Regions from separate parts of the Streptococcus lishijunsis genome, predicted to be linked through region 2. Evidence: predicted binding sites of a transcription regulator. Region 2 holds the regulator's gene; each other region holds the start of a gene.
The links. Region 2 encodes CtsR, which represses protease genes until heat stress. Its sites were predicted from a motif close to TTGGTCAAAAAAGGTCAAANA; they were not measured.
Positions count from the first base shown of each region.

Region 1 (3,280 bases), on a different contig from region 2:
CGTAATAAATTCATTACCTAAAGCTGGCAAGATGTTTTTAAATGCTTGTGGTAAAATCACATAGCGCATAGCTTTAGTTGGACGAATCCCTAACGAATAAGCCGCTTCTAGCTGACCTTTTGGCACAGCTTCAATACCCGCACGAACAATCTCAGAGATATAAGCACCACTATTTAAAGACAAGATGACAATCCCTGGCATAATCCGTGAAAAATCCATATCAATAACACCAAAACCAACCGTTGGCATGCCATTAAAAAAGCTCATCCATGCAAAGGCTATAGCAATTTGCACCAGCATCGGTGTCCCACGAAAAATCCAGACATAAGCACTAACCAACCACTTAAAGAAACGGACTTCATGCCCCATAATCACCAGATGCCCACGCTTAATCAAAGCCACTAAAACACCGATAATACTCCCAAAAAAGACCACACAAATCGAAATCATAATGGTGACTAAGACACCATAATTAAAATAAGCTAAGTACTGTGGCAAAAATGAAAAATCCACTACTCTTATCCCCCTAAAGCTAAATGATTTATTGATTATACCATATATTGAATAAAGATACAACCTTTATTCATTTTTACTTAGTAGCCTTTTGAAAACAAAAAAATCCAAGAAAACTTGGATTTTTCTTAATAGAGCAAATCGTAAATTTCCATCGCAATCAAGTCAATGCTATCAAATTGATAAACTTCACGAGCATTGACATCGCGCAAGGTAAAGACAGGACCATTTTCTGCATCGTTGCTAAAGCCGACCTCTGCGACAACAACGCCCTCACGTTCAAAGTTGCGTTTAAGATTACCACCATCTGTCGCCATCAATTCCAAACGATTGATGATTCTCACCAAATGTGATTCCATGTTAATTCTCCTCTTAGTTTTTAATGTCACTTTATTTTACCATAAAATAGGGCTCTAGGACAAGAAAAACTCTTGATTGATGAGATAAGCTGACGATTTTAAGATAATAATGACAATCACAACAAGACTTTACGACCATCACAAATCGCCAAGCCTAACAAATAGTTGCTTTTATACATTTTAAATTCTATATTTATTCATTTCCAACTATTCTATTCTTTTTAGCACTTTAAGACAAAGAGTGCTAAAAACTAATCTTTTTTCTTGCATTCTAAAAAGTGCGTGCTATAATAGAACTATAAAGTTTGACCAAGTTTGACTAATCAATACTAACTTGGTGCTAATAGCCTTAACGCTTAGCATAGCAGATTGATTAAGAAGAAGGGGGTAATCTATGCTCTGTCAAAATTGTAATCTTAACGAAGCAACTATTCATCTCTACACTAATATCAACGGTCAACAAAAACAGGTTGACCTCTGTCAAAATTGTTATCAAATTATTAAGACAGACCCTAATAACAGCCTCTTGTCTGGCTTGACACCTAAAGCAACAAATCAGCAAAACACTAATAACTTTAATCCACTTTTTGATGATTTCTTTGGTGATTTAAATAACTTTCGTGCCTTTGGTGGTCAAGATTTGCCAAACACACCACCAACACAAGCAGGAGGAAATTCTGGAGGTGGCAACAATCGCCGTCCTAATCAACCTAAAGCGCCTCAACAAGAACCTGGTCTCCTTGAGGAATTTGGTATCAACATTACAGATATGGCACGCCGCGGGGATATTGATCCTGTCATTGGACGTGACAGTGAGATTGTCCGTGTCATCGAAATTCTAAACCGCAGAACCAAAAATAATCCTGTCCTCATCGGAGAGCCTGGTGTTGGTAAGACCGCTGTTGTTGAAGGTCTCGCCCAAAAAATTGTTGACGGGGATGTCCCTCAAAAACTCCAAGCCAAGCAAGTCATTAGACTAGATGTGGTCAGTCTCGTACAAGGAACTGGCATTCGCGGACAATTTGAAGAGCGTATGCAAAAACTCATGGAAGAAATTAGAGAGCGTCAAGACGTTATCCTCTTTATTGACGAAATCCATGAAATCGTAGGAGCAGGCTCTGCTGGGGATGGCAATATGGATGCTGGTAACATCTTAAAACCAGCTCTAGCGCGCGGAGAGTTGCAGTTAGTAGGGGCAACAACGCTAAATGAATACCGCATTATCGAAAAAGATGCTGCTCTTGAGCGCCGTATGCAACCTGTTAAAGTTGACGAACCTAGTGTCGAAGAGACCATCACTATTTTAAAAGGGATTCAAAAAAAATACGAAGACTATCATCACGTCAAATATAGTGACGATGCCATTGAAGCCTCTGCTGTCTTATCTAATCGCTATATCCAAGACCGCTTCTTACCAGATAAGGCAATTGACCTACTCGATGAAGCAGGCTCTAAGATGAACCTCACTCTGAATTTTGTAGATCCTAAAGAGATTGACAAGCGTCTCATTGAAGCTGAAAATCTCAAAGCTCAAGCTACACGTGATGAAGATTTTGAACGCGCTGCTTATTTCCGCGACCAGATTGCTAAATACAAGGAAATGCAACAACAAAAAATCGATGACCAAGATACACCTATCATTACTGAAAAGACTATCGAGCATATCATCGAAGAAAAAACGCATATCCCTGTCGGTGATCTCAAAGAAAAAGAACAATCACAGCTTATCCACTTAGCGAGTGACCTCAAAAAGCACGTCATTGGGCAAGACGAAGCTGTCGATAAAATTGCTAAAGCCATTCGTCGTAACCGTGTGGGATTAGGAAGCCCTAATCGCCCAATCGGTTCATTTCTCTTTGTCGGACCAACTGGTGTCGGAAAAACAGAATTATCTAAGCAACTGGCTATCGAACTCTTTGGCTCTAGTGACAGCATGATCCGCTTTGATATGAGTGAATACATGGAAAAACACGCTGTCTCAAAACTAGTCGGAGCTCCTCCAGGCTATGTTGGCTATGATGAAGCTGGACAATTAACCGAAAAAGTCCGTCGCAATCCTTATTCTCTTATCCTACTTGATGAGGTAGAAAAAGCTCATCCTGATGTCATGCATATGTTTCTTCAAGTCCTTGATGATGGACGCTTGACAGATGGACAAGGGCGTACTGTCAGCTTTAAAGATACCATTATCATCATGACCTCAAATGCTGGAACTGGCAAAACAGAAGCTAGTGTTGGGTTTGGTGCTGCAAGAGAGGGACGGACAAACTCTGTTCTTGGCGAATTAGGGAACTTCTTTAGCCCAGAATTTATGAACCGTTTTGATGGTATCATCGAATTCAAACCACTTAGCAAGGATAATCTCCTCCTTATCGTTGACTTGATGTTAGAGTCTGTCAACAATCGTC
Region 1 is NZ_JBLBUC010000020.1:22,203-25,482, reverse strand. Features, by position in the region: gene ACLN19_RS07575 (amino acid ABC transporter permease) at 1-513, opposite strand, end outside; gene ACLN19_RS07570 (DUF1797 family protein) at 642-872, opposite strand; gene ACLN19_RS07565 (ATP-dependent Clp protease ATP-binding subunit) at 1,267-3,280, shown strand, end outside.
Region 1: the regulator CtsR is predicted to act here: its motif matches at 1,175-1,195, upstream of ACLN19_RS07565 (ATP-dependent Clp protease ATP-binding subunit).

Region 2 (3,280 bases):
TTTATCTCACGTGGTTTTAGCTTTGTTCCTTTTTTAGAGTGTTTGAGTAAACGACTGACCAAGTCCATATCTTGTTGTAAAATAGCTTCATCAACAGAAGTAAGAAAAGCTTCCTTGTCTTTTTTGACCATCATCTGCACGCTAGCACTAGCCTCATCTAGCAAATCAATAGCCGAATCAGGTAGCTGCTTACTCGTCAAATAACGATGAGCGCTATCTACAGCTGTACGGATAGCTTCATCTGAAATAATCACGTGATGGAAGGTTTCATAGGCCTCTTTCAAGCCCTGCAAAATCTCATAAGCCTCATCAACACTAGGTTCTTCAATCAAAATCTTGGCAAAACGACGAGATAGAGCCGCATCTTTTTCAATATGTTTTTGATACTCTTCTTGCGTTGTAGCGCCAACTGTCCGCAAGCTCCCTCGTGCTAGAGCTGGCTTTAGGATATTTGCCGCATCCAAAGTGCTATCGATACCACTTCCAGATCCCATAATCGTATGCAATTCATCGATAAAGAGAATAATGTGCCCGTCCTCTTCAATATCAGCAATAATCTGGTTCATACGTTCTTCAAAGTCACCACGAAAACGTGTCCCTGCAACGACACTCATCATATCAAGCTCTAAGACACGCATATCACGTAGTTCATATGGAATCTCACCTGCTGCGATACGCTGAGCAAGACCATAAGCTAAAGCCGTCTTACCGACACCTGCATCACCTACTAGGACAGGATTATTTTTAGTTTTGCGACTAAGTACTTGCACCATACGGCTGATTTCCTTATCACGTCCTACGACTTTCTCCAATCGCCCTTCTTGCGCTAGAGCCGTCAAATCACGTGTAAAATCTTCCAGATCACCTGCTGTACTTTGCGGACGCATCATATCAGAGAAATTAGCACCTGATTTAGCAGACTTGGGATTACGAAGGGCATAAATCGCCTTGATATCATCTTTACTAAACCCTGCATGACGCTCCAACGACTTCCGAAGATCCAACAGGCGTAAGGAATCTCCCTCGTCTTTGTACTTAAAGCCAGCCATCTCCAAGAGACGCGTCGCCAACAAATCTTTATTGACCAACATCGCCAGAAGGACATGCTCTGTCCCAATATCTTTAGCACCAGTGACCTGTGACATCTTCTCTGCCATATCTAATACTTCAACTAAGGCTTTAGACTGTGGACGAAATGTTACAGACACATTATCCTCTGGCACTTGATTCATCGCTAAAATAGCTGCCGCTTCGTACTCTTCTAGGGCAATTTTATCTTCGTATTCGACAAAGGTCAATCCAGCAACAGACTCACGAATACCAACCATGGCTAAAAGGACATGCCAAGTCTCCAAGTACTCGCTCCCATAGCGAGCCGCCTCGTACTGAGCCAAACTAAATACTTCTTGTAATTTATATGAATACTCACTCATAGATGAAATCCTTTTCTATCTAATCTCTGCAATAACTTACGCAACATCCGTGCACGAATTTTCGCTGCATCGTCGCCCAAAACATCATCACAAGCACTAACCAATAGCAAATGTGCCTCACGCTCACTAATAACATCATCTTCAAATAACAACTCGATGACATCGGCATATACTTGGTGACTCACCTGCTCTCCAATAGACGCTTGAAGATTACCAAGCAACTGATGCTTATCTGAAAAATGCACCTTGGCAATGCGGATATAGCCACCGCCACCACGCTTACTTTCCACGATATACCCACGGCTCTCGGTAAAGCGTGTCTTAATCACATAATTAATCTGACTAGGCACGACTTGAAAAGTATCTGCTAACAGCGAGCGTTTGATTTCTACGATACCAGATTGCGCCAAAAGGCTTTTTATATAATCTTCAATATTATCTGAAGTATTTTTAGTAACCATTAGCGTCTCCTTTCCAACTTTGACTAATACTGACATTTATTATATCAAAAAACACGCCATTAGGAAACAAAGACCTTATAAAAGTCCTCATTTCCTAGTCTTTAAAGTTGTCAAAATAGTTTATATAAGATAAAATAAAGAAAGTGTTCTGTCTCAAAAACAGACACTATATCAGAAAGGTTATATTATGAAGACGTATTTATTGACCCTCCTTATCGCCATGGTTCCCTTGGTAGAGCTACGAGGAGCTGTCCCATTTGCGATAGCTTTAGGGATTCCTTATTGGCAAGCTCTTATTATTGGCGTTATTGGAAATATGATTCCTGTACCTATTATCTTCTTCTTTGCAAGACGTGTCTTAGAGTGGGGAGCTGATAAGCCTGTTATCGGCAATTTTTTCACTTGGTGTCTTAAAAAAGGACACAGCGGTGGTAAAAAACTAGAAGCAGCTGCAGGAGAGCGTGGTGTCTTTATCGCTTTACTTCTCTTTGTCGGTATTCCAATTCCTGGAACAGGCGCTTGGACAGGAACTTTAGCCGCTAGCATTCTTGACTGGGACTTTAAAAAAAGTGTCATCTCTATTATGCTAGGTGTCGTACTAGCAGGTATTATCATGGGATTTGTGACTCTTTTAGGACTCAATTTCCTCAATTAAACAGTGAAAACGTAGCTTAAAAGCTACGTTTTTCTATGCAATAAGAAAAAGCTCAGATAACTGAGCTTTTAATTTAGTTTTCAAGGGCAGCAGCCATTGTAGCAGCAACTTCTGCTTCAAAATCATTAGCTGCTTTTTCGATACCGTCACCTACTTCAAAGCGAACAAAGGCAACTGCCTTAGCGTTGATAGACTCAAGGTAAGCTTCAACTGTCTTGCTGTCGTCCATGATATAGACTTGCGCAAGAAGTGTGTAAGCTTGGTCAATTTGTGTATTATCAAGCATAAAGCGTGACATTTTCCCTGGAATGATTTTGTCCCAGATTTTTTCTGGTTTGCCTTCTGCCGCCAATTCAGCCTTGATAGCTTCTTCAGCTTGAGCGATAACGTCGTCTGTCAATTCAGCTTTAGAACCATATTGCAAGAATGGAAGTGCTGGTTTACCAACCATAGCACGACTTTCATTGTCTTGCTCGATTTTGTGGTTCAATTGTGCCAATTCATCTTTAACAAATTGTGCATCCAACTCTTCATAAGAAAGAACAGTAGGTTTCATAGCAGCGATATGCATTGCCACTTGTTTAGCAGTTGCTTCTTCACTACCTTCAAGAACAGCTACAACACCGATACGTCCACCATTGTGTTGGTAAGCACCAAAGACTTGCTCATCAGTCTTTTCAACAAGCGCAAAACGACGGAATGAGATCTTTTCTCCGATAGTTGCTGTTGCT
Region 2 is NZ_JBLBUC010000029.1:9,984-13,263, forward strand. Features, by position in the region: gene ACLN19_RS08415 (ATP-dependent Clp protease ATP-binding subunit) at 1-1,433, opposite strand, end outside; gene ACLN19_RS08420 (CtsR family transcriptional regulator) at 1,430-1,894, opposite strand; gene ACLN19_RS08425 (COG2426 family protein) at 2,082-2,549, shown strand; gene tsf (translation elongation factor Ts) at 2,623-3,280, opposite strand, start outside.

Region 3 (3,280 bases), on a different contig from region 2:
GTCTCTCCTTTTTTAGTAACGGTAAGACTATCCATTGTCCCTGACGGGGTCACCATAGGCACACCATAAAGCTGAGAACTTGGTGATGATGACGCAACCGCACCTGAGGTTGCTGGTCCTACAATAGCATTGACTTTTTCTTGAGTCGTCAAGCTAGTCGCTACTGTTGCAGATTCACTGTTATCAGATTTATTATCTTTTGAGATAACTTCGATTTTTTTACCATCAATGCCACCAGCCTTGTTGATTTCTTCAACTGCCATCATGGCACCTTTTTTCTCAGCCGAACCATAGGCTGAAACACTTCCTGTAAGCTCAAAGTTCATCCCTAATTTAAAGGTATCTCCAATCTTAGTGCCTTCTGCTGACGAGCTGACACTTGGAGGAGAACTACAAGCTGCTAAAAGGACAGTGGAGATAAAGGCAACTGCTATAAAAGCCAATTTTTTCTTCATCTTTTATTCTCCTTAATAGAATCTTAAAAATAAATACAAATACAAGGATACAGAATTATCAGAAAATTGTCAAGAACTTTATTTCACAAATAATCAGACTAGATTATTTAGAGCCTTTATATGGCTATTCTAATAAGGTTATATCTTTTTTGGGATAAATGGTTAATTTATCATCTTGAGCAATATCCGCTAGATTACCGACAAAATGAACGTCAACTTCATCTTGGTGTGAACGCCTTACAGATTTAACATATTTTAATTTTTTTAATTCTGCTATAATATCATTTTCTAAAAGTGCATCTATATATAAACTCACATAGCGCATGCGTCTTGAGTGGTAATTGATATCTCCATATTTTTGAAGTTTTCGCACATCTCTATTGTAGTAGAGATAGACGATAAGATGCGTCCGCTTAGGATTATTCAGCATGAGAACTCCTTTCTCTGATAGGATTTTCATTAGGTTTATGGTGGCGCTTGTGAGGTGCCAAAGGAAGCCCTGTATCGACAAAAATATCGCTGGAAACCGCTTCTGATAATTGCCGACTAATCTTAGCTAGACTCTCTTGTAAGCGGGTCTCTGATTGGCGCAAGGCTACTAGCTTAGGATGGAGATCTAGCTGACGTTTTAAGCGATAGAGCTCTTTTTTCTGTTCTTTGATTTCAGAGCGAAAAGCGCTATAGGCTGCCTCTTTTTCATAACTAGAGCGCTTTTCTTCAAATATCGCCATCTTTTGGGCTAAGTCTCTATCTTTAAGGACAGCCTCTTTAGCTAAACGGTAGCACTTAGCCTCTTCTTGAATCACAAAGGCTTCTACTAACTCTTCAATCGCATCATCTATAGCAAGTAACTCTTCATCAATACGTAACATACCTTCATTATACTATAAGTTGATAGACAAAAAAAGCACCAATCACCTTCCAGTGATCAGTGCTTAGCTCACGCTTTATTGCAATTCATTATTTTCCATAATTTCGTCAATAAAACCATACTCTAGGGTTTCTTTAGCAGACATCCAATTGTCACGTTCAGCATCAATATGGACTTTTTCAAGAGGCTGACCAGAATTCTTGGCTAAGATTTGCTCTAAGTTTTGACGTGTTTTCAGCAAATGTTCAGCCGCGATAGCCATATCCGTCTGCTGAGTGCCACCGCCAGTACCACCCATTGGCTGATGAATCATATACTCAGCATTTGGTAGCATAAAGCGTTTGCCACGTGCACCGCTTGAGGCAATAACAGTCCCCATAGAAGCTGCCATCCCCATGACAATCGTTTGCACATCAGATTTGATGAAGTTCATCGTATCCACAATCGCAAGACCTGCTGACACAGAGCCACCTGGCGTATTAACATACAAGTAGATATCTTTGGTGCTATCTTGTGCATCCAAAAATAACAACTGAGCAATGATAGAGTTGGCCATATTGTCCTCAACAGGACCTGTCAACATGATAATACGGTCTTTCAATAAACGTGAATAGATATCATAAGAACGTTCACCACGACTAGTTTGTTCGATAACTACTGGAATCATAACGAGTTATTCTCCATTTCTTTGATAATTGATATTATTATAGCTTTTTGGTCAAAAAAGGTCAAATAAAAACTATTGTTTTTAGCAAAGGTTTAGCAGGAGTGCTAATTAGACAGGCTCCATATAGAAAAACGACCCTCAAACTCCAAGGGAGCTAACGGTCGTCTCAAGCCTATCTCTTGATAAGTAGCTTATTTAGTACCAAAGAGGCGATCCCCAGCATCACCAAGCCCTGGAACAATATAACCATGCTCACTGAGCTTTTCATCCAGAGCCGCTGTATAGATGTCAATATCAGGATGAGCATCTTGTAGGGCCTTAACCCCTTCTGGTGCTGCTACTAGACAGACAAACTTGATATTGGCTGCTCCACGTTTTTTCAGCGAATCAATAGCCAAAATCGCAGAACCACCTGTCGCTAGCATAGGGTCAACCACAAAAATCTGACGTTGATCGATATCTTCTGGTAGCTTAACAAGATATTCAACAGGCGTCAATGTCTCCTCATCACGATACATCCCAATATGACCAACCTTAGCCGCAGGTACCAAGCTCAACAGCCCATCAACCATACCAATACCTGCACGAAGGATAGGAACAATAGCTAACTTTTTACCAGCTAATTTCTTTTGGACAGTCTTTGTAATGGGAGTCTCTATCTCCACATCTTCAAGAGGCAACTCACGTGAGACCTCATAGCCCATCAACATGGCAATTTCATTGACTAATTCACGAAAATCTTTTGTTGATGTTGATGTTTGACGTAAAATAGACAATTTGTGTTGAATCAATGGATGTGAAATCACTTGAAATTTTCCCATAATAAAACCACCTTTTCTAGTCTGAGACTTTCTCTATTGTGAGCTTATTATACCATAAAAAGTTGATTTTGACGATCTTTTACGTGGGAATGCCTTAACCAAAAACCTGACACAACCGCTTTACAGCTTCTCTAATGATCGCTTTGGGAGCTGCTGCATTTAACCTAAAATGCTTCTCTCCTTCACGTCCAAAAGTAAGACCGTCATTTAACAGCAGCTTAGCTTCATGACGAAGTTTATAGGCTAACTCTTCATGGCTAAGATGGTAAGCCGAAAAATCTAGCCAGATAAGGTAGGTCGCTTCTGGTTTCATCACCTTGATCTGTGTCTCTTTTGCCAAAGTATCTACGACATAGGTAATATTGTCTTCTAACACCTGCTTTAAGGCATTTAGCCAAGACCTTCCTTCTCTATAGGCTGCCTCAGTTGCTACATAGCCAATAGTTGCTATCTCATGTTGGTTATT
Region 3 is NZ_JBLBUC010000001.1:90,939-94,218, reverse strand. Features, by position in the region: gene ACLN19_RS00505 (ABC transporter substrate-binding protein) at 1-455, opposite strand, end outside; gene ACLN19_RS00500 (DUF2129 domain-containing protein) at 580-885, opposite strand; gene ACLN19_RS00495 (YlbF/YmcA family competence regulator) at 875-1,327, opposite strand; gene ACLN19_RS00490 (ATP-dependent Clp protease proteolytic subunit) at 1,403-1,993, opposite strand; gene upp (uracil phosphoribosyltransferase) at 2,185-2,814, opposite strand; gene ACLN19_RS00480 (MalY/PatB family protein) at 2,909-3,280, opposite strand, start outside.
Region 3: the regulator CtsR is predicted to act here: its motif matches at 2,041-2,061, upstream of ACLN19_RS00490 (ATP-dependent Clp protease proteolytic subunit).